3 regions of the Enterobacter sp. Taxon_2 genome follow, and region 2 is predicted to be linked to each of the others. Evidence: predicted binding sites of a transcription regulator. Region 2 holds the regulator's gene; each other region holds the start of a gene.

Region 1 (8,045 bases), 2.4 Mb from region 2:
CTGGCCCCGGGTGATAATGGCGCAGCGCAGCCCCTGCTTCGTGAGTTTGATGCCGCAGAGCAGGCCTGCCAGCCCGCCGCCGACGATTACGGTATCAAATTTCATCGCGTTGCTCCTTCTCAAGACCGCAAAGCCCCTGGTAGACCCAGCGGGTAAATTCGCTTTCGCGCAGGGCATCGCCCCAGGCGACAGGCTGAATGCCTTTCCAGCGCTCGTTTAAAAACGCGCTGAGCTGATCGAGCGACTGGGTGGCGGTGGTGGTGTGAAAACGCTGCAGCAGACCGGCGGCACGACAGGCGCACAGTTCGCCCTGACAGGTGCCCATTCCGACGCGGGTGCGACGGCGAAGATCGAGCAGGCTGTTGACCGTCAGATTCTCCACCGCGTACTGCACCTCACCGGCGGTGACGGCTTCGCACTCGCACACCAGGCTGCGGCTCAGTCGTCCTTCACCGAGCCACTGTGGCGTTCTGTCGCCGTGGCGGTAAATAGCGGACCCGCGCAGCGGCGCGGGCAGGGAGATAATTTTTTGCAGCGTCTTCTCGGTGGACTGACGCGAGCCGGGCAGGGCTTGTTCTGCCGTCACGCACCGTTCGGTATTGCCCAGCTTGCGGCAGACGGCATCGGTCGCCCACTCGGCCATCAGGCGGTAGGTCATCAGCTTGCCGCCGGTGATGGTGATAAACCCGTCCATGCCGTCGCGTTCGGCGTGATCGAGCAGCACGATGCCCCGGCTGACGTTACGTCCGCTCGGGTCGTTGTCGCTGGCGACCAGCGGACGCACGCCCGCGTAGGCGCGAAGAATACGCGTCTGGGCCATCACCGGCGCCAGTTTTTCCCCTTCGCGCAGCAGGATGTCCACCTCTTCAGCGGTGACGCGGTTGTAGTCAATCTCGCTGTAGTCCACGTGGGTTGAGGTCGTCCCGATTAACGAAATGGTATCTCCCGGCACGAGGATATCGGCGTCAGACGGTTTGCGGCAGCGGTTGATCACGTGGTTATTGATGCGGTGGTCGAGGATCAGCAGCGAGCCTTTCGCCGGGAACATGCGCACCGAAAGGTCCGCGTATTCCGCAATCCGCTGCCCCCAGATCCCCGCCGCGTTGACCACAACGGCGGCATACAGCTCGCTGTGTTCGTTATATTGCGTATCAAGGATCCGCACGCCGCAGATACGATGGCCTTCGCGGATAAGCCCGGTCACTTCATGCCCGGTCAGGATATGCGCGCCATGCTCGCGGGCGTCCAGCATATTGGCGGCGGTCAGGCGGAACGGATCGACGGTGCCGTCAGGGACCTTCACCGCGCCGATAAGCGCCGGGTTAACCGACGATTCCAGCCGCCGCGCCAGCGCCGGATCCATGGCCTCAGCCTGAATGCCCGCGGCGCTGCAGGCGGTAATAAAGGTGTTCTGAAAAGCGAGATCATCTTCGGGAAGGGTAATAAAGAGGCCGTCGGTCGGCTCAATGCAGTGGCGGGCGATACGCTTGAGGATCTGGTTTTCAGCAATACATTCGCGCGCGGATTCAGCGTCGGTGACCGCATACCGCGCGCCGCTGTGCAGCAGGCCGTGGTTACGCCCGGTTGCGCCCGTAGCGATATCATGGCGTTCCAGAAGCGTGACGCTCAGGCCGCGAAGGGCGCAATCGCGTGCGATCCCGGCGCCGGTTGCGCCACCGCCAATGATTATCACATCGCTGTAGCGAGGATCGTGAATGGTCATTGTTTACCCTCTATGTTCGTTTTTTATCATTTAGCCATATTAATTTTGTGGTTTGTTTGATTTCGAACATAAACGCGCGGAATTCGAAAGTGAAACGTGATTTCATGCGCTTTTTTGCGCATTCTGTCATATTTCTGTAACAATCTGTGCGTTGATTCACAGTAACAATCACCGTGATTTCTTAACATCCCCGCCTCTGGAATTCAGGTGCGAGCCACCTGCTCATTCATTTCAAGGCCACGGAGGCTGTTATGCTCAGTATCTTCAAACCTGCGCCCCACAGGGCGCGTCTGCCAGAGGCAGAAATAGATCCGCTCTATCGCCGTCTGCGTTGGCAAATCTTCCTGGGGATCTTCTTCGGGTACGCGGCGTACTACCTTGTACGTAAAAACTTCGCGCTCGCCATGCCGTATCTGGTGGAGCAGGGCTTTTCCCGCGGCGATCTGGGGTTCGCGCTGTCGGGGATCTCCATCGCCTACGGTTTTTCCAAATTCATCATGGGCTCCGTGTCGGATCGCTCGAATCCGCGCGTGTTCCTGCCCGCCGGTCTGATCCTGGCGGCCGCGGTGATGCTGTTCATGGGCTTTGTGCCGTGGGCAACCTCCAGTATTGCCATCATGTTCGTGCTGCTGTTCCTCTGCGGCTGGTTCCAGGGGATGGGGTGGCCGCCGTGCGGACGCACCATGGTGCACTGGTGGTCGCAGAAGGAGCGCGGCGGCATCGTGTCGGTGTGGAACTGTGCCCATAACGTGGGTGGCGGTATTCCGCCGCTGCTGTTCCTGCTGGGGATGGCCTGGTTCAACGACTGGCACGCTGCGCTGTATATGCCTGCCTTTGGCGCCATCGTGGTGGCGATTTTCGCTTTCGCGCTGATGCGTGATACGCCGCAGTCCTGCGGCCTGCCGCCGATTGAAGAGTACAAAAACGACTATCCGGATGATTACAGCAAGGAGCACGAAGAGGAGCTGACCGCAAAACAGATCTTCATGAAGTACGTCCTGCCGAACAAGCTTCTGTGGTACATCGCGGTGGCGAACGTGTTCGTTTACCTGCTGCGCTACGGCATCCTCGACTGGTCGCCAACCTACCTGAAAGAGGTGAAGCACTTCGCGCTGGATAAATCCTCCTGGGCGTACTTCCTGTATGAATACGCCGGGATCCCAGGCACGCTGCTTTGCGGCTGGATGTCGGACAAGGTGTTTAAGGGTAACCGCGGTGCGACGGGCGTCTTCTTTATGACCCTGGTGACCATCGCGACGGTTGTTTACTGGCTTAACCCGCCGGGCAATCCATCAGTAGACATGGCCTGCATGATCGTCATCGGCTTCCTGATTTACGGTCCGGTAATGCTGATCGGCCTGCATGCGCTGGAGCTGGCACCGAAAAAAGCGGCAGGCACGGCGGCAGGCTTTACCGGCCTGTTCGGTTACCTCGGCGGTTCGGTCGCGGCGAGCGCCATTGTGGGCTACACCGTTGACTTCTTCGGCTGGGACGGCGGCTTTATGGTGATGATCGGCGGTAGCGTGCTGGCGGTACTGCTGCTGATTGTTGTGATGATCGGTGAGAAACGTCACCACGCGGAAGTGCTGGCACGTCGTCAATAAGGAGCTTTACGATGAAATTAACTCAGTTAGCGACAGGCCTGCTGCTGGCGGGCCTGATGACAGGCTCCGCGCTGGCGGCGGATAAAATCGTTATTGCCCACCGTGGCGCGAGTGGCTATCTGCCGGAGCATACGCTGCCGGCGAAAGCGATGGCCTATGCGCAGGGTGCGGATTACCTCGAGCAGGATCTGGTGATGACGAAGGACGACCAGCTGGTGGTCCTGCACGATCACTATCTGGACCGAGTGACGGACGTGGCGGAGCGTTTCCCGGACCGCGCGCGAAAAGATGGCCGCTACTACGCCATTGATTTCACCCTGGCGGAGATCCGTTCCCTGAAGTTTACCGAAGGCTTCGAGATTGAAAACGGCAAGAAGGTGCAGGTCTATCCGGGACGTTTCCCGATGGGCAAATCTGACTTCCGCATTCATACCTTCCAGGAAGAGATTGAGTTTGTTCAGGGGCTGAACCACTCAACCGGTAAAAATATCGGTATCTACCCGGAGATCAAAGCGCCGTGGTTCCATCATCAGGAAGGGAAAGACATTGCCGCGAAGACGCTGGAGGTGCTGAAGCAGTACGGCTACACCAGCAAGAAGGACAAAGTCTACCTGCAGTGTTTTGATGCCGCCGAGCTGAAGCGCATCAAAACCGAGCTGGAGCCGAAGATGGGCATGAACCTCAACCTGGTGCAGCTGATTGCCTACACTGACTGGAATGAAACTCAGGAGAAACAGCCGGACGGGAAGTGGGTTAACTACAACTACGACTGGATGTTTAAGCCGGGGGCGATGAAGCAGATTGCGCAGTACGCCGACGGCATCGGGCCGGATTATCACATGCTGGTGGCGGAGGGCTCAGCGCCGGGCCACGTGAAGCTGACGGCGATGGTGAAAGAGGCGCACGACAGCAAGATGCAGGTGCATCCGTATACCGTGCGTGCAGACCAGCTGCCGCCGTATGCCACGAATGTGAATCAGCTTTATGAGGTGTTGTATAACCAGGCGGGCGTGGACGGACTGTTTACGGATTTCCCGGATAAAGCGGTTGAATTCATTCACCGGAAGTAGGTTTTGTAGGTCGGGTAAGGCGAGGCCGACACCCGACAATCAGGCTCTGCGGCCTGATGCCCTTATTCCCTCTCCCACAGGGAGAGGGAATAAGGGCAATCACATCTCGATTTCGATATCGCCTTTTGCCCGGCAGCAGCAGGGCAAAATTTCCCCTTCGTTGATAAAGGCCAGCGGCTCGGTCAGCCAGTCTACCTGGCCTGCGACCAGACGGCAGCGGCAGGAGCCGCAGTAGCCGGAACGACACTGGTACTCTACTTCTACCTGATGCGCCTCAAGCGCCACCAGCAGAGAAGGGTGCTCCTCCCGACACAGTACCTCAGTGCCGGAAAGACTTAACGTGACGCGTGGCATCAGAGCTGGAAGTTGCTCAGGTCGTCAGTGTTGACTTCAGAATCAATCTGACCGACCAGATAAGAGCTCACTTCCACTTCCTGCGGCGCAACCTGCACGTTATCGGACACCAGCCAGGTGTTGATCCACGGGATTGGGTTAGAGCGCGTCTGGAACGGCAGGTCGAGACCGACAGCCTGCATGCGGATGTTGGTGATGTACTCAACGTACTGGCACAGGATGTCTTTGTTCAGGCCAATCATGGAGCCGTCGCGGAACAGGTAATCTGCCCACTCTTTCTCCTGCTGAGCCGCCAGTACGAACAGGTCGTAGCACTCCTGCTTGCACTCTTCGGCGATTTCCGCCATCTCCGGATCGTCCGTACCGCTGCGCAGCAGGTTCAGCATGTGCTGGGTACCGGTCAGGTGCAGGGCTTCATCGCGGGCAATCAGACGGATGATTTTGGCGTTGCCTTCCATCAGCTTGCGCTCGGCAAAGGCGAAGGAGCAGGCGAAGCTCACGTAGAAGCGGATCGCTTCCAGCGCGTTAACGCTCATCAGGCACAGATACAGCTGCTTTTTCAGCGCGCGCAGGTTCACGGTAATGGTTTTACCGTTCACGTTGTGGGTGCCTTCGCCCAGCAGATGCCAGTAGCTGGTCATCTCGATCAGCTCGTCGTAGTAATGGGCAATGCCTTCCGCGCGCTTCTGGATCTGCTCGTTGGTGACGATATCGTCAAACACCACCGCCGGATCGTTCACGATGTTGCGGATGATGTGGGTGTAAGAGCGGGAGTGGATCGTCTCGGAGAACGCCCAGGTTTCCACCCAGGTTTCCAGCTCTGGAATGGAGATCAGCGGCAGCAGCGCCACGTTCGGGCTACGGCCCTGAATAGAGTCCAGCAGCGTCTGGTACTTCAGGTTGCTGATGAAGATATGCTTTTCGTGATCCGGCAGCGACTGGTAGTCAATACGGTCGCGGGAGACATCCACTTCTTCCGGGCGCCAGAAGAAGGAGAGTTGCTTTTCAATCAGCTTTTCGAAGATGTCATATTTTTGCTGATCGTAGCGTGCCACGTTGACCGGCTGGCCGAAGAACATCGGCTCTTTGAGCTGGTCGTTTTTCGTCTGTGAAAAGGTGGTATATGCCATTGCGGTGAGTCCTGTTGAGATTTTATTGCCCGGCGGCACTGCGTTTGCCGGGCCTACAAAACCGTAGGCCGGGTAAGCGTAGCGCCACCCGGCGAAGTGCTTAGATCTTACATGCGCCGCTTTCGCAGCCATCGTCCTGAATTGACGGAACCAGGTCGTCCTGCGCGTCTTCCGCACCGTCACGGGTGTTGTGATAGTACAGCGTTTTCACGCCAAACTTGTAGGCGGTGAGCAGGTCTTTCAGCAATTGCTGCATCGGAACCTTGCCTGACGGGAAGCGCGTCGGGTCATAGTTGGTATTGGCAGAGATCGACTGGTCGATAAACTTCTGCATGATACCCACCAGCTGCAGGTAGCCGTCGTTGTTTGGCATTTCCCACAGCAGCTCGTAGTTGTTGCCCAGCGTTTCGTAGTCCGGTACGACCTGACGCAGCACGCCGTCTTTCGACGCTTTGATGCTGACGTGGCCGCGCGGCGGTTCGATACCGTTGGTGGCGTTAGAGATTTGCGAAGAGGTCTCGGACGGCATCAGGGCAGAAAGCGTTGAGTTACGCAGTCCGTGAGTCTTGATGGACTCGCGCAGCCCTTCCCAGTCGAGATGCAGCGGCTCGCTGACGATCGCATCCAGGTCTTTTTTGTAGGTGTCGATCGGCAGAATGCCTTTCGCGTAGGTGGTTTCGTTGAACCACGGGCACGCGCCTTGCTCTTTCGCCAGCTCGTTGGACGCTTTCATCAGGTAGTACTGAATCGCTTCGAACGTCTGGTGCGTCAGGTTGTTAGCGCTGCCGTCGGAGTAACGCTTGCCGTTTTTCGCCAGCCAGTAGGCGAAGTTGATCACGCCGATACCCAGGGTACGGCGGCCCATCGCACCGCGTTTAGCGGCCGGGATTGGGTAATCCTGGTAGTCCAGCAGGGCGTCGAGGGCACGAACCGCCAGCACGGCCAGCTCTTCCAGCTCGTCCAGGCTCTTAATCGCGCCCAGGTTGAACGCGGACAGCGTACACAGCGCGATTTCGCCGTTCTCGTCGTTCACGTCTTCCAGCGGTTTGGTCGGCAGGGCGATCTCCAGGCACAGGTTAGACTGGCGCACTGGTGCAACAACCGGGTCAAACGGGCTGTGGGTGTTGCAGTGGTCAACGTTCTGGATGTAGATACGGCCGGTAGAGGCACGTTCCTGCATCATCAGGGAGAACAGGTCTACCGCCTTCACGCGCTGCTTGCGGATGCTGTCGTCTTTTTCGTATTTGGTGTACAGACGCTCAAACTCGTCCTGATCGGCAAAGAATGCGTCATACAGGCCTGGAACGTCGGACGGGCTGAACAGGGTGATGTCTTCACCTTTCAGCAGACGGGTGTACATCAGCTTGTTGATCTGCACGCCGTAGTCCATGTGACGCACGCGGTTGCCTTCGACACCACGGTTGTTTTTCAGGACCAGCAGGCTTTCCACTTCCAGGTGCCACATTGGGTAGAACAGGGTCGCAGCACCGCCGCGCACGCCGCCCTGAGAGCAGGATTTTACTGCCGTCTGGAAGTGCTTATAGAACGGGATACAGCCGGTGTGGAACGCTTCACCGCCGCGAATCGGGCTGCCCAGCGCACGGATGCGGCCGGCGTTGATGCCGATACCTGCACGCTGGGAAACGTATTTCACAATGGCGCTGGAGGTGGCGTTGATGGAATCCAGGCTGTCACCACACTCGATCAGGACGCAGGAGCTGAACTGACGGGTAGGGGTGCGCACGCCAGACATGATTGGCGTCGGCAGAGAAATTTTGAACGTCGATACCGCATCGTAGAAACGCTTCACGTAATCCAGACGGGTATCACGCGGGTAGTTTGAGAACAGGCAGGCGGCCACCAGAATGTAGAGGAACTGGGCGCTTTCGTAGATCTCACCGGTTACACGGTTCTGAACCAGGTATTTGCCTTCGAGCTGCTTCACCGCCGCGTAGGAGAAGTTCATGTCGCGCCAGTGATCGATAAACCCGTTCATCTGCTCGAACTCTTCTTCCGTATAGTCTTCCAGCAGATGCGTGTCGTATTTGCCCAGCTCAACCATTTTCACCACGTGATCGTAAAGCTTCGGCGGCTCAAACTGGCCGTAGGCTTTTTTACGCAGGTGGAAAATCGCCAGACGTGCAGCGAGGTACTGATAATCCGG
Region 2 (8,045 bases):
CATCAGATCGTTTTGCGCCTGAGAGACCTTCTGCAGTCGCGGCGTTTCGTGATAAAGCGCCAGACAGATGGCGTCGAGCAGGGTAGTTTTTCCTGCCCCGGTCGCGCCGGTGATGGCAAACAGCCCGTTGCTGGCAAACGGCTCCGCGGTAAAGTCAATTTTCCACTCGCCCTTGAGTGAGTTGAGATTTTTCAGGCGCAGGCTCAAAATTTTCATGCGTTTTCTTCCTCATCATTGAGCGCATGCAGGGTATGGCTGAACAGTTCGCTGAGTCTTGCGCGCTTCGCGTCGTCAATCTCTTCCTGCGAGAGCCTGCGTTCAAACACCTCTTCAACCCGCAGTTCACTGAGCGTTTCACGTTGAGCGCTTAACAGAATTTTCTCGCGCTGCTCGCGGCTGCGGCGGACCAGTAAGACTTCGACGGGCAAATCCTCCGTCAGCGCCTGAATTTTGCGCTGCATATCGTGCAGGTAGTCATCGGTGGTGATTTCGATATCCAGCCAGACGGGGGGATCTTGTTCGACACCGCGCCATTGTTCCAGCTGGGCGGTGATGGCATCGAGATCGCCTTTCAGCACCGCCAGCGGCTGGGTGACCGGTACTTCCAGCGTCTCGACGGCGCGGAGTTTTCCCTCGCTAAAGCTCACCAGATGCACCGATTTGGCTTTGCCCGTTTCGTCAAAGCTGAGCGAAATGGGGGAGCCGCAGTAGCGGATGTGCTCGCTGCCGCCAATAACCTGCGCGCGGTGGATATGCCCGAGCGCAATGTAGTCGGCTGGCGGGAAGTTCTGCGCCGGAAAGGCATCCAGCGTGCCGATATAGATGTCACGCACGGCGTCACTTTTACTGGCCCCGACGGTGGTGAGATGCCCGGTCGCAATCACCGGAATAGGCTGGTCACCCCGCAGGGCACAGGCTTCGGTGTGCTGCTGGTGGTAATAGTCTGTGATGGCCTGTAAGAGATGCTGCTGCTTTTCTGCACCCGACAGCCCCGCCTGGCTTTGCACGATGTCCCGCGGACGTAAAAACGGTATCGGACACAGCACAGCCCCCGGCGACCCGTCGCGTTTATTCAGGATCTGTGGGGCGTGCCCGGCGCTGGCGACCACGGTGGTATTGAGAAATGCCAGGATATCGCGGGATTCATTGAGCGTGGCGACGGAATCATGGTTGCCGGCGACAATCACCAGGTGACAGCCGGTTTGCTGCAGATTCACCACGAAGCGGTTATACAGCTCACGCGCATAGCTGGGGGGCGAGCCGGTATCAAAGATGTCACCCGCCACAATAATCGCGTCCACCTCGTGCGTCCGGGCCGTTTCCAGCAGCCAGTTCAGGAACGCTTCATGTTCAGCCGCACGGCTTTTGCTGTAAAAATTTTGACCCAGATGCCAGTCCGAGGTGTGAAGTATGCGCATAGCTGATCCGTGGCAAAAAAGAGAAAGCAGGATTATAAACGTTCAGAGAAGGGAAAATAACCGCTGTAATAAAACAACGGTTTGCCCGTTATCGTGGTACTGTTTTTCATAAATCTGTCATAAATCTGACGCATAATGGCGCCGAATTACAAACTTGTAACTTAAATAAGATAAGACAGGGCAAAGTATGGCGAGACGTATTCTGGTCGTAGAAGATGAAGCTCCAATTCGTGAAATGGTGTGCTTCGTGCTCGAGCAAAACGGTTTCCAGCCGGTTGAAGCGGAAGATTATGACAGCGCAGTGAACCAGCTGAATGAACCCTGGCCCGATCTGATTCTGCTGGACTGGATGTTGCCTGGCGGCTCCGGACTGCAGTTTATCAAACACCTGAAGCGTGAAGCGCTGACCCGCGACATCCCGGTTGTGATGCTCACGGCGCGCGGAGAAGAAGAGGATCGCGTGCGCGGTCTTGAGACCGGTGCGGACGATTACATTACCAAACCGTTCTCCCCAAAAGAGCTGGTCGCCCGCATTAAAGCCGTGATGCGCCGTATTTCGCCGATGGCGGTGGAAGAGGTGATTGAGATGCAGGGGCTGAGCCTTGATCCCACCTCACACCGCGTGATGACCGGTGAAAATCCCCTCGACATGGGGCCTACCGAATTTAAACTCCTGCACTTCTTTATGACCCACCCGGAACGCGTATACAGCCGCGAGCAGTTGCTGAATAACGTCTGGGGAACTAACGTGTATGTCGAAGACCGGACGGTTGACGTACATATTCGCCGCCTGCGAAAAGCACTGGAACTGAGCGGCCACGATCGCATGGTGCAGACGGTCCGCGGCACGGGTTATCGTTTTTCTACCCGTTTCTGAACAATGACAGGAGTGTGACGCGTGCTGGAACGTCTGTCATGGAAAAGGCTCGTCTTTGAACTGATCTTATGCTGTATTCCGGCCTTCCTTCTGGGGGCCTTTCTTGGACACCTGCCGTGGTTTCTGCTGGCGTCGGTCACCGGGCTGCTGATCTGGCATTTCTGGAACCTGCTGCGCCTCTCCTGGTGGCTGTGGGTTGACCGAAGTATGACGCCGCCGCCGGGAAGCGGCAGCTGGGAGCCGCTGCTGTACGGTCTGCATCAGATGCAGATGCGTAATAAAAAGCGTCGCCGCGAGCTGGGAAGCCTGATTAAGCGTTTCCGCAGCGGTGCAGAGTCGCTGCCGGATGCCGTGATTCTGACAACCGAAGAAGGGACGATCTTCTGGTGTAACGGCCTGGCGCAACAGCTGCTGGGCCTGCGCTGGCCGGATGACAACGGTCAAAATATCCTCAACCTTCTGCGCTATCCCGAGTTTACGCTGTACCTGAAAAAGCGTGATTTTACCCGTCCGCACAATCTGAAGCTCAATAATGGTCGCCATCTGGAGATCCGCGTGATGCCCTACAGCGATAAGCAGTGGCTGATGGTGGCGCGCGATGTCACCCAGATGCACCAGCTGGAAGGGGCGCGTCGCAACTTCTTCGCCAACGTCAGTCACGAACTGCGAACCCCGTTGACCGTGCTGCAGGGCTACCTGGAGATGATGCAGGAGCAAACGCTGGAAGGCGCGCCGCGTGAAAAAGCGCTGCACACCATGCGCGAGCAAACGCACCGGATGGAAGGGCTGGTGAAGCAGCTGCTGACGCTCTCGAAGATTGAAGCGGCGCCAACGCTGGCGCTGAATGACACCATTGATGTCCCGATGATGCTGCGGGTCGTGGAGCGTGAAGCGCAGACGTTAAGCCACAAAAAGCACCACCTGACCTTTGACGTCGACAACACGCTGAAGGTGCTGGGCAGCGAAGATGAGCTGCGCAGCGCCATTTCCAACCTGGTGTATAACGCGGTGAATCATACGCCTGAGGGGACAAATATAGTGGTGCGCTGGCACCATGCCCCAACGGGGGCGGAGTTTAGCGTGGAAGACAATGGGCCGGGGATCGCGCCGGAGCATATTCCGCGTCTGACCGAGCGCTTTTACCGTGTGGATAAAGCGCGATCCCGGCAGACGGGCGGAAGCGGCCTGGGGCTGGCAATTGTGAAACACGCGGTGAATCACCACGAAAGCCGTCTCGATATTCAGAGTACGCTGGGTAAAGGAACCCGTTTCAGTTTCGTTATTCCGGAACGATTAATTGCCAAAAAGATCGCCTGACGGCAGGCGTGTCATTTTACCTTTCCACGGGTCAGCCATCGCTGGCCCGTTTGCTTTGCAGTCAAGCGAAACGCGGATGAATTTTATACGGCTGTCTGTTTTTTGTTCGCATGATTAGCCATGGGTTTTTCTTATAAACAGCGTATTATTCTAATGTGTATTTTCATGCTGGCATATTGTTCTGGTTTTGCGATCCCACCTTGCCTTTAAACGTTATAAGCGTTTAAATTGCGCCCCAGATACTGTCAGACCGACTGTATTTGCGTGGTAAATCGAAAAACTATTCTTCTCCACGCCAGGACGGGAGCATTTCCCGCTGAAATTGAGCAAATTTTCGGCTGTATCGTCCCGTCAGGGATATCGAAAATCTCAATGTTTTCAACACCACATCCACAGGCAGTAAGGTTTTATGACCCATCACTTAAAATCGCGTGACATCATCGCGCTGGGCTTTATGACATTTGCGCTGTTCGTTGGCGCAGGCAACATCATTTTCCCTCCAATGGTTGGCCTACAGGCGGGTGAACACGTCTGGACCGCCGCGTTTGGTTTCCTGATTACTGCCGTGGGTCTGCCGGTTCTCACCGTCGTCGCGCTGGCGAAAGTCGGTGGCGGTGTGGATAGCCTTAGCACCCCGATTGGTAAAGTGGCGGGCGTTCTGCTGGCAACCGTCTGCTATCTGGCCGTGGGCCCGCTGTTTGCGACCCCGCGTACGGCCACCGTGTCCTTCGAAGTGGGTATTGCTCCCCTGACCGGTGACGGCGCGATGCCGCTGTTTATCTACAGCCTGATCTATTTCGCGATCGTGATTCTGGTTTCCCTCTATCCGGGCAAACTGCTGGATACCGTGGGTAACTTCCTGGCTCCGCTGAAAATTGTGGCGCTGATTGTTCTGGCGGTAGCGGCCATGGTCTGGCCAGCGGGCCCGATTAGCGATGCGATGGACGCCTATAAAAACGCCGCGTTCTCTAACGGCTTTGTGAACGGCTACCTGACGATGGATACGCTGGGTGCCATGGTGTTTGGTATCGTTATCGTTAACGCCGCGCGTTCCCGCGGTGTGACCGAAGCGCGCCTGCTGACCCGCTATACCATCTGGGCTGGCCTGATGGCCGGTGTGGGTCTGACGCTGCTGTATCTGGCGCTGTTCCGTCTGGGCTCCGACAGCGCCATGCTGGTCGATCAGAACGCCAACGGTGCGGCTATCCTGCACGCCTACGTTCAGCACACCTTCGGCGGTGCGGGCAGTATGCTGCTGGCGGCGCTCATCTTCCTGGCCTGTCTGGTCACCGCGGTTGGCCTGACCTGCGCCTGCGCAGAGTTCTTTGCACAGTATCTGCCGCTCTCTTACCGCACCCTGGTGTTTATCCTCGGCATCTTCTCTATGGCGGTGTCAAACCTCGGTCTGAGTCACCTGATTCAGGTCTCTATTCCGGTGCTGACGGCGATTTATCCGCCGTGCATCGTGCTGGTGGTGTTGAGCTTTACTCGCCCGTGGTGGAACAACTCTTCACGAATTATTGCGCCAGCCATGTTTATCAGCCTGATTTTTGGTATCCTTGACGGGATTAAAGCATCAGCTTTCGCGCACATACTGCCGGCATGGACACAGCGTCTGCCGCTGTCCGAGCAGGGTCTGGCCTGGCTGATGCCTACCGTTGTTGCACTGGTTCTGGCCATTATCTGGGACCGTGCTGCAGGGCGTCAGGTCGCATCGAACGCCCATTAATCAACGGCAACAAACTGTTTAACCACGGGGCTTAAGGCCCCGTGGTTTTTTGTTTTTTTCGTGTTGAATGGCAAGATTTAAATGGAAAGCACTAACAAACTTAAACGTGGATTGAGCACGCGCCACATCCGCTTTATGGCGCTGGGCTCTGCTATCGGCACCGGTCTTTTTTATGGCTCGGCAGATGCCATCAAAATGGCCGGTCCCAGCGTGCTGCTGGCGTACATCATCGGCGGCGTGGCGGCGTATATCATCATGCGCGCCCTCGGCGAAATGTCGGTTCACAACCCGTCTGCCAGCTCATTCTCCCGCTACGCGCAGGAAAACCTCGGCCCGCTGGCCGGGTTTATCACCGGCTGGACCTACTGCTTTGAAATCCTGATCGTGGCGATTGCCGACGTGACGGCGTTTGGCATCTATATGGGCGTCTGGTTCCCGGCGGTGCCGCACTGGATATGGGTGCTGAGCGTGGTGCTGATCATTTGCGCCGTCAACCTGATGAGCGTGAAGGTGTTCGGCGAGCTGGAGTTCTGGTTCTCCTTCTTCAAGGTCGCCACCATCATCATCATGATTGTGGCCGGTTTTGGCATCATCATCTGGGGAATCGGCAACGGCGGGCAGCCGACCGGCATCCATAACCTCTGGAGCAACGGCGGCTTCTTCAGCAACGGCTGGCTCGGCATGGTCATGTCGCTCCAGATGGTCATGTTCGCCTACGGCGGTATCGAGATTATCGGTATTACCGCCGGGGAAGCGAAAGACCCGGAGAAGTCTATTCCGCGCGCCATCAACTCGGTGCCAATGCGTATTCTGGTGTTCTATGTGGGCACCCTGTTTGTGATCATGTCCATTTACCCGTGGAACCAGGTGGGTACCAACGGTAGCCCGTTTGTTCTGACCTTCCAGCACATGGGGATTGCGTTTGCCGCCAGCATTCTGAACTTTGTGGTGCTGACCGCGTCGCTCTCCGCGATCAACAGTGACGTCTTTGGCGTGGGCCGTATGCTGCACGGCATGGCGGAGCAGGGCAGTGCGCCGAAGGTGTTCGCCAAAACCTCACGCCGCGGCACGCCGTGGGTGACCGTTGTGGTGATGACCGTGGCGCTGCTGTTCTCGGTTTACCTGAACTACATCATGCCGGAGAACGTCTTCCTGGTGATTGCATCGCTGGCGACCTTCGCGACGGTGTGGGTGTGGATCATGATCCTGCTGTCGCAGATTGCCTTCCGCCGTCGCCTGTCGCCGGATGAGGCGAAAGCGCTGAAGTTCAAAGTACCGGGCGGCGTTGCGACGACCGTCGTCGGGCTGATCTTCCTGGTGTTTATCATTGCCCTGATTGGCTACCATCCGGATACCCGCATTTCCCTGTACGTGGGCTGCGCGTGGATCGTCCTGCTGCTGGTGGGCTGGGTGTTTAAATGCCGCCGCGACCGTCAGCTGGCAGAAGCGCAGTAAGGTAAAAATGCCGGGTGGCGCTGCGCTTACCCGGCCTACACTCCCTTTTACCCCCGAAAAAAACTCCTCCCCCGTCCTCCTCCCCCAATAAATCCCATCATGGTGAGCTATCCTTAACCACCCTGTGGCAAGGTGACGTCAATTTCATCAAAGGGGATTCGTGATGTTAAACGCCTGGCACCTTCCGGTTGCCCCATTTGTTAAGCAAAACAAAGACAACCTTGAGATTACGCTCTGGCTGGCGGGTGAAAATCAGCCTGAACGCGTGACGCTCCGCGCCGAAATCGATAACGAAGAGACCGGGCTGAAAATGCACAAGCTGCGCAGCCAGCCGCAGCCGGGGATCACCGCCTGGCGGGCGAATATCGACCTGCGTAGCGGGCAGCCGCGCCGCCGTTACAGCTTCAAACTGCTGTGGAATAACCGCCAGCTGTGGTTTACCCCGCAGGGGTTTAGCCGTTTCCCGCCCGCACGGCTGGAGCAGTTTGCAGTCGATTATCCGGATAACGGCCCGCAGTGGGTTAACGACCAGGTCTTTTACCAGATTTTCCCGGACCGTTTTGCGCGCAGCGAAAAACGCACTGCCGACCAGGATAAGGTCTATCACCATCATGCGGCGGGCCATGACATTATCCTGAAAGCGTGGGACGAGCCATTAACCGCGCAGGCGGGCGGATCGACGTTTTACGGCGGCGATCTCGACGGTATCAGCGAAAAGCTGCCGTACCTGAAAAAACTGGGCGTGACGGCGCTGTATCTCAACCCGGTGTTTAAGGCCCCGAGCGTACACAAATACGATACCGAAGATTATCGCCACGTTGACCCGCAGTTTGGCGGTGACGAGGCGCTGCTGCGCCTGCGTAAGAACACCCAAAACGAAGGCATGCGCCTCATTCTGGACGGCGTGTTCAACCACAGCGGAGATTCGCACGCCTGGTTTGACCGTCATAATCAGTCGATGGGCGGGGCATGTCATAACCCGGATTCGCCGCAGCGCGACTGGTACAGCTTTAACGAGGAGGGCCGTGCGCTGGACTGGCTGGGCTACCCGAGCCTGCCGAAGCTGGATTTCCAGTCGCCAACGCTTGTGAACGAGATTTACGGCGGGGAAGACAGCATCGTGCGTCACTGGCTGAAGGCGCCGTGGAATATGGACGGCTGGCGCCTGGACGTGGTGCATATGCTCGGCGAAGCGGGCGGGGCGCGGGAAAACCTTCAGCACGTCGCCGGGATTACGCGCTCGGCAAAA
Region 3 (8,045 bases), 380 kb from region 2:
CAGATCATAAAATCTGGAGGTTCAGATGAGATATCCTTTTCACATTCGTCTTGCGGCTGTACAGCATTACATGACTGGTGAGTCGAGCATTAAAGAAACAGCACATCTGTTCAGTGTTGGCCGGACGCCTCTTACCCGCTGGATACGGGCTTACAGGCGTCAGGGAAAGGCCGGGCTGGAGGACCGTCCTGCACGGGCCTATACTTCAGCTTTCAGGCTCCGCGTAATCCGTTATGTTACTGAACACGGTTGCAGCTATGCGGAAGCTTCAGCGCGCTTTGCCATTCCAAATGAATCGCTCATTCTCGACTGGACAAGACGTTACCGGAAAGGAGGCGCACAGGCGCTTAATACAGCCAAACCCGGGCCCGCTATGTCACAGAAAAAGTTTATACCTGACTCCAGACCGCTCAGTGAGATGACTCCCTCAGAACTTCTGAGAGAGCTGGAATATCTGCGGGCGGAAAATGCATATTTAAAAAAGCTCAAAGCCCTGAGGGAGGAAAACGCTCTCAGGGAACAGCAGAAAAAACGCGAGTGATACAGAGTTTGCTTGCAGACCACCGACTTGTTTACCTGTTATGTGCCGCAGGGCTGGCGCGTAGCACGTATTATTACCAGCTCTCCAGACCTGTCACTCAGTCGGAGCGGTATGCATCTGCTGTCAGTGCTATGTCCACCATCAGTCAGAGAAATGCACAACGCTACGGCTACCGAAGAATGACGGTGGCGCTGCGTAATGAAGCCTTCATCCTGAACCATAAAACGGTTCGCATATTGATGAAAAAGTATGGCCTGACATGTCAGTTACGCCGAAGGAAATACCGTTCCTGTATGGCTGGAGGCGGACTGGCTTCAGATAATCTGCTTGCCCGTAACTTCACTGCTGCATGCAGTGGAATAAAGTGGTGCACAGACGTGACGGAGTTCCGTGCCGGTGGTCAAAAACTGTTCCTGTCAGCCCTTCAGGACCTGTTCAATAATGAAATAGTGGCCTGGCAAACATCAACCAGTCAGTCACAACCTCTGGTCTGCAGGATGCTAAAAAAAGCGCTTAAAGCATGCAGAAACAAAGAAGGCGCGATGCTACACAGCGATCAGGGCTGGGCTTACCGAACACCTGTATGGCGCAGAATGCTGGCTGAAGCGGGCATCACACAAAGTATGTCGCGTAAGGGTAACTGTCTGGATAATGCAGTGATGGAAAACTTCTTCAGTCATCTGAAAGTAGAGATGTATTACAGGAAAAAGTACAGTTCAGTGAAAGAACTGGAAAGCGATATTGGCAGATATATTCGCTATTACAACACCGAACGAATCAGTTTAAAAACGGGCGGGATGAGTCCGGTACAATACCGGACGCTGGCAGAGCAACAATGAAATCGCAGTGTCCAGGTTTAGGGGTTCAGTGCAGATTGAGCCACCCTGGCACGTTCACAGGTCATGTCGTTACAGAGTAGCAAGGAACATAAAGTGAACGGAATGACCTCTACAGCCGTATGTTCCCCCTCACCCCAGCCCTCTCCCTCAAGGGAGAGGGGGCCGTCTGTGCAGGCATTATTTTGTGGGGATACTTATTTCACCGCCTCCGGCAGCGTCACAATCCACAGCTCGCTGTCGGACTCCGGCTTCTTCAGCGGCTTCACGCTGAGCGTGGTTTCAACCGGCTTATCATCAAGCGTCAACTTGCCTTCCGCGTTCACCCGATAATCCTTGAGCTTCTTGCCCTCGACCGGGTTTTGCATCGCCACCTTCACGCCAAAGTCGTTATCGTTCGCCACCGCAAGCGTTTTGCTGTCGATAAGCGCCAGTCCTTCGGCCTTCTCCTGCTGCCAGCCCAGCGCGCGCAAATCGACCACCTGCGTTTTTGCCGCGAGGGTAATCCCGCGCTGCGCCAGGGTTTTCTCATCATCAAACTCCGGGTACTCGCCCGGCTTGTCAAAGGCGGAAAGATCGCTCGCCTTGCTGAGATCCACCTTGTAAATCAGGTTACGCATCCCGTCGTTTTTATCGCTTCCCTGCTCAATCAGCAGGATGTGCTGATTATCGAGCGCCACGATGTCGCCGATTTTGGCGTCGCTGTTTTTATCGTAGGCCGCGCTGTCGATGGGGTAACCGTACATCGCGGTTTTGCCGGTCGCCGGGTCAAAGCTCACCAGACGGGTGAACAGCGCCTGCTTTTTGCTCTTGCCGTCGATGTCCAGCGTGCTTTGCACGGCGGCGATAATCCGCCCGTCCGGCATTCGGGTCAGGCCTTCAAAGCCCCGGTTGGGCTGGCGCCATTTGATGATGTTTGGCAGACCGCCCGCGATGGATTTTTCGCCTTCCGCGGCCTGCGGCCCGTGGATCGCGAGGATCTTGCCTTTGCTGTCGACGTTAATCAGGAACGGGCCATACTCGTCGCACAGCCAGTAGCCGCCTTTGCCGTCCGGCGTGATGCCTTCCGTGTCCAGCCCGCGGTTGTCACCCTTCAACGTCTTTAAGGTATCGCTGAAGGCCACTTCATTGGTGGAGCCAATCACGCCGCTTTGCAGCGGCAGACCGTTAATCTCGCCTTTATCGTCATGCAGCGGGCGGGCATCCGTTGCCTCTGCTTTGCCGTTCTGGACGCGGATGGTCATCAGCAGCGGCGCGAAATCTGGCGTGACAAATATTTTGGCTTCGTTTTTACCCATTTTTGGCGCATCGGCGTTGGGACCGCGATCGGTCACGGTCGCAAACGTCAGGGCATCGCCCTGCTTGCCCGTAAACAGCAGGCCAGAGCCAATCCCCACCGGGAGCCCGTTCGGGAAAGCATCGGCAAACGCGCCGCTGTATTTCACATGGGAGCCGTCAGGGAAGCTGACGACATAGCGCTCAGCGGTAGGCTGTGCCGCCAGGCCAGAGAAAGAGAGCGCACAACCGATAAGCACAGGAATAATTTTTCTTTTCATATTGTTAGCATCCAGTTAGTGAAGCCAACAACGTAAAGAATAAACGTGTCAGAAAAATGACATGGAAAGGCAACCGGCATGGGCGAGTGAACGTATATTCATTGCCCGGAAATGTAAGGTTGTGTTGTATTGTGTGACAACTGAAATACTTTTGGAAATTATTAGAAACTCAATTAATTCACCTCTAATCACTATCCCTTCTTCGTTCAGTTTATGTTTAGTCAAAAAATTAAACGGTTCCTAAACACCAAAACATCACCCGTTGACACCCCGGCAATCAAACAGCACTGCAACAACTTCTATAAAAAACTTAACAATATCAGCATAAAACAGCGACTTTCATCACATTTGCAGTCATAAACATCGCTTGTTAAGGTGCCCCCAGATGAATTTAATGACGAGGCATAAAACATGAAAAAACTGAATATCCTTCTTCTTTCTGCTCTGACCGCCCTCTCGGGTTCCGCTCTGGCAATGGGCGGCAGCATTGAGCAGGGTAAAAACTTTACCAACCTCAATCTGGAAATGGGTAAATCCTCATCCGGCCTGTATGCCGAAAGCAACTGGCTTAAAAACACCGATGACGGTACCCAGACCGGCGGCGTGGGCGCAGGCTACAACCTGGAAGTGGGCCCGGTGATGCTGAACGCAGGTGCGAAAGCTATCTACATCGGCCCGAAAAAAGGCGATAACGGCGTGGCGTTCCCAATCGGTGGCGGCGTAAACGTAGCCCTGACCGACAGCATCCACGTGTACGGTGAAGGCTACGTGGCACCAGAAGGGCTGAACAACAGCGTGAAAAACTACGTGGAAGCCAACGGTGGCGTAAGCTGGACGCCGATCGCGCCGGTGACCCTGAAAGTGGGCTACCGCCACGTGAGCGTTGATGGCAAAGACGGTCGTCCGAACCATACGCTGATTGACGGCGCATATGTTGGCGGTGGAGTCACCTTCTGATGAAACACCGCATGACCGCGCTTTGCGTTCTGAGCCTCACGCTGATGCTCACCGGCTGCGTCCAGTACAAATGGGTGAAACCGGGCGTCAGCGACGTGGAAATGAATAAAAAGCTCACGGAATGCGAAGCGCAGGCACTGATCGACCTTCCCCCGGATAACGTGGTGACCGGTTCGAGCTCGGAAAAAACGGACAAATCGAAAAAGAAAAAGGATATTTCCACGAGCTACACGGTTGAAGACGCGAATGAATATCGCCGGGATACGCTGGTTGACAGCTGCATGTTTAAAAGCGGCTGGGACAAGATCGAAGTGCAATAATCCCCTTAAAAAAACCTGCCGGCTGGCAGGTTTTTTTATGACCTCTTACTTACGCACCACCACCAGCTTCTGGTTCACAAACTCTTTGATCCCCAGATCCGACAGCTCGCGTCCGTAACCGGAGCGCTTCACGCCGCCGAACGGCAGCTCTGGAGCAGTATCTGTGAGCCAGTTGATGTACACCATCCCGGTCTCGATCCGGGACGCCATTTTCTTCGCGCGCTCGATATCCTGGCTGAATACCGCCCCGCCCAGGCCGTAGTGGGAGTCGTTCGCCAGCGCGACCGCCTCGTCGTCGTTTTTCACCACGTATATCTGCGCCACCGGGCCGAAGAACTCTTCGAAGTACGCCGGGTTGTCGCGCGAGATATTCGTCAGGATCGTCGGCTCGAAGAAGCTCCCGTCGCGCTGCACCGGCTTGCCGCCATAGTGCAGCGTGGCGCCGCTTTTCACCGCCTCGTTAACCTGTTTGGTCAGTGTTTCAAGCGCATCTTTCGACGACAGCGGCCCCAGCATGGTGCTTTCGTCCAGCGGATCGCCAATCTTCACCTGCTTAAACGCTTCGGTGAATTTGCTCAGGAAAGCATCCGCAATCTTTTCATGCAGGATAAAGCGCTTCGCCGCGGTGCAGACCTGCCCGGCGTTGTTGAGGCGCGCATTCACACCAATCTTCACGGCTTTGTCCAGGTCCGCATCGTCCAGCACCACGAAGACGTCGTTACCGCCCAGCTCCAGCGTGGATTTCTTAATGTGCTTCGCCGCTTGTGCGGCCACCACGCTGCCGGCTTTTTCGGAGCCGGTCAGCGCCGCCCCCTGCACGCGATCGTCGGCAATGATGTTCGCCACCTGCTCGGACGAAATAAACAGGTTAGTCCATGCCCCTTCCGGCGCGCCCGCCTCGCGAACCAGGTGGGCAAAGGTCTCGGCGCAGTGCGGCACGATGCTGGCATGCTTGGCGATCACCGGGTTGCCCGCCGCCAGGTTTGGTGCCAGGACGCGCATCAGCTGGTAATACGGGAAGTTCCACGGCTCAACGGCCATCAGCACGCCGATGGGGTGATGCTCCACCCACGCTTCCCCAAGCTCAGAGTCGTACTTCACCGGGGCCAGGAACTGCTTCGCATTGTCGGCGTAATAGCGGGCGATCTGCGCGCACAGCTTCACCTCGCCGCGGCTCTGTTCGATGAGCTTACCCATCTCCTGGCTGGCGATCTTCGCCAGATCCTCGGTGCGCTCGTCGATCAGGTCGGCAAGCTTATGCAGCACCGGCAGGCGCTGGCTGATGTCGCCTTTCGCCCAGTCCGAATGGTAAAGCGCATCGGCCGCCTTCAGGGCCGCTTCAATATCCGCGTCGGTATGTGAGGGGTATTCTTTGATGAGCTGGTTAGTGGCAGGATTTACTGTCTGATAAGCCATGTCGAATCTCCTTGTTTTACCGCTTAGGGTATTAATGGTAGTCAACATGACTGGCTGTGGACGTAAAGTTGGGTATATCCGGAAGGTTCTTAATGAAGCGCTGCCAGACGGTTCGCTGACATGGTATAAAAAACGTCCAGAAGGAGTTCATATGACCGATACCCGACACATCCGGCAGACTTTTCACCGCGCCTCAGGCCTTGAGCTGCGCAGCACGTGGCAGAGCACGCAGGCGTATAAACGTCATTGTCACCCGCAGCTCTCCATCGGCGCGATTGTGGAAGGCCAGACCTGCTGCGTGTGTCATGACAGAGAATACATCCTTAACCCAGGGGACCTCATTGTGATCCCGGCCTATGCGCCGCACAGCTGCAACCCCGTCGCCGGGCAACCGCGCAGCTACCATATGCTCTATATCGACACCGATCTTCCTCTGGCGCTCCAGGTGATTCGCGACCGTACGCTCTTTAAGCGCTACCTTGAGATTGTTGAGACGATGTCGCCTGCCTCCGTGGACACGCTGCTTTCAGCCCTGCCCCGCCGCCTGGAAAACGCAGATGCGCTTCGCTCAACCAGTCAGCACGTGCGGCAGGCGTTTCTTGCCGACCTGGCCGCACCGCCTTCGCTTGACGAACTTGCCCAACGATTCTCGCTGCGCAAAGAGACGCTGATCCGCACCTTCCGGCAGGACACCGGCCTGACACCGGGCAGCTTCCTCAACATCTCCCGCGTGGAGTTCGCCAAAGCGCGGCTACGTGCCGGGGATGACATCGCCGACGTGGGCTACCAGAGCGGCTTTGCCGACCAGAGCCATTTTCATAAGACCTTCGTCAGCTATACCGCCGCCACGCCGCGCCAGTACGCCACTGGCCGATCAATATCCGACAATAAATAGCGTTTACATCACCGTAGTCTGACCTCAGATTGTTAACCGAGGTTGCTATGGAACTGTTCTTCCCTTCCGCTTTTCTCGCCCTGGCGCTGGCGCATTTTGTCGCCCTGTTAAGCCCGGGTCCGGACTTCTTCCTGCTGGTGGGCTACGCCGCGCGCTACCGACTGCGCGGCAGCGCCGGATTGTGCTTAGGCATCGCCGCGGGCAACGCGCTCTATATTGTTCTGGTGATTGTCGGCTGGAGCGCGCTGCGCCAGTTTGCCTGGCTGTTTACGCTGATAGAACTTTGCGGCGCGCTGTACCTGCTGTGGATCGGCTCGCATCTGGTGCGCAGCCAACCGCAGGCGATGAGGCTGAATGAAACCCGTCAGCGCTGCCCCTCGCTGCGAAAGCAGATCCTGCTGGGGCTCGGCTCGGCGCTGCTTAATCCGAAGAACGCGCTGTTCTATCTGGCGCTGATGACGGCGCTACTGGGACCGGATGTGACGCTGCTTCAGCAGGCAACGTGCGGCGTCTGGATGGTGATGATGGTGCTGGTGTGGGATCTGGCTCTGGTGTCGCTGATGGGGCTATCGTCGGTGCAACAGAAGCTCAGCCGTGCGCTGTGGTGTATTGAGCGCACGGCGGGTGTGGTGCTGATGGGGTTTGGCGGGTGGGTGCTGTGGCGTTTTTTGCACATTCCCCCCGCTTCCCTCTATCCTTAACCCATGGAAAAAATAGCTGAACTCAAACGCGCCAAGCTGCTGGCGCTGTCGCTGCTGCTGGTTGCCGCCGCAGCGTTTATCACCACCCTGTTCCTGCCGCAGACCTTCTGGGTGCGCGGCGTCAAGGCCATTGCCGAAGCGGCAATGGTCGGCGCGCTGGCTGACTGGTTTGCGGTGGTCGCGCTGTTCCGCCGGGTGCCGATTCCCTTTATCTCCCGCCATACGGCGATCATCCCGCGCAATAAAGACCGGATCGGCGACAATCTCGGCCAGTTTGTGCAGGAGAAGTTTCTCGATACCCAGTCGCTGGTGGCGTTGATCCGCCGCTATGAGCCCGCGCAGATGATTGGTTCCTGGTTCAGCAAGCCCGACAACGCCCAGCGCGTCGGGCTGCATCTGATGCAGGTGATGAGCGGTTTTCTCGAACTCACCGACGACGGGCGCATTCAACGCCTGCTCAAACGCGCGGTGCATAAGGCCATCGACAAGGTCGACTTCACTGAAACCAGCGCCGTGATGCTGGAGAGCATGACCAAAAACAACCGCCATCAGGTGCTGCTGGACACCATCATCAACCGGCTGATTACCCTCATTCAGCGGGAAAGCACGCGGGACTTTATCGCCGACCAGATCGTCCACTGGCTCAAAACCGAGCATCCGCGCAAGGCGATGGTGCTGCCCACCGAGTGGCTGGGCGATCAAAGCGCGGAGATGGTGTCAAACGCGGTGAACACGCTGCTGGACGATATCAGCCACGACCGCACGCACCAGATCCGCCAGGCGTTTGACCGCGCCACGCTGAAGCTTATCGACAACCTGAAAA

What was found. Region 2 encodes PhoB, which activates phosphate uptake and scavenging genes when phosphate is short. Its sites were predicted from a motif close to CTGTCATAAAACTGNCNNAT; they were not measured.
Region 1: the regulator PhoB is predicted to act here: its motif matches at 1,847-1,866, upstream of glpT (glycerol-3-phosphate transporter).
Region 3: the regulator PhoB is predicted to act here: its motif matches at 2,979-2,998, upstream of AC4IC4_RS02780 (esterase-like activity of phytase family protein).

Annotation. Positions count from the first base shown of each region.
Region 1 is NZ_CM178024.1:3,358,034-3,366,078, reverse strand. Features, by position in the region: gene glpB (glycerol-3-phosphate dehydrogenase subunit GlpB) at 1-105, opposite strand, end outside; gene glpA (anaerobic glycerol-3-phosphate dehydrogenase subunit A) at 95-1,723, opposite strand; gene glpT (glycerol-3-phosphate transporter) at 1,975-3,327, shown strand; gene glpQ (glycerophosphodiester phosphodiesterase) at 3,339-4,397, shown strand; gene yfaE (class I ribonucleotide reductase maintenance protein YfaE) at 4,497-4,751, opposite strand; gene nrdB (class Ia ribonucleoside-diphosphate reductase subunit beta) at 4,751-5,881, opposite strand; gene nrdA (class 1a ribonucleoside-diphosphate reductase subunit alpha) at 5,982-8,045, opposite strand, start outside.
Region 2 is NZ_CM178024.1:977,670-985,714, forward strand. Features, by position in the region: gene sbcC (exonuclease subunit SbcC) at 1-216, opposite strand, end outside; gene sbcD (exonuclease subunit SbcD) at 213-1,418, opposite strand; gene phoB (phosphate response regulator transcription factor PhoB) at 1,606-2,295, shown strand; gene phoR (phosphate regulon sensor histidine kinase PhoR) at 2,317-3,612, shown strand; gene brnQ (branched-chain amino acid transporter carrier protein BrnQ) at 4,022-5,341, shown strand; gene proY (proline-specific permease ProY) at 5,423-6,796, shown strand; gene malZ (maltodextrin glucosidase) at 6,960-8,045, shown strand, end outside.
Region 3 is NZ_CM178024.1:598,510-606,554, reverse strand. Features, by position in the region: one part of gene AC4IC4_RS02785 (IS3 family transposase) at 26-476, shown strand; one part of gene AC4IC4_RS02785 (IS3 family transposase) at 476-1,380, shown strand; gene AC4IC4_RS02780 (esterase-like activity of phytase family protein) at 1,575-2,933, opposite strand; gene AC4IC4_RS02775 (YfaZ family outer membrane protein) at 3,345-3,890, shown strand; gene AC4IC4_RS02770 (hypothetical protein) at 3,890-4,210, shown strand; gene AC4IC4_RS02765 (NAD-dependent succinate-semialdehyde dehydrogenase) at 4,256-5,626, opposite strand; gene AC4IC4_RS02760 (helix-turn-helix domain-containing protein) at 5,778-6,521, shown strand; gene AC4IC4_RS02755 (LysE family translocator) at 6,569-7,222, shown strand; gene AC4IC4_RS02750 (DUF445 domain-containing protein) at 7,226-8,045, shown strand, end outside.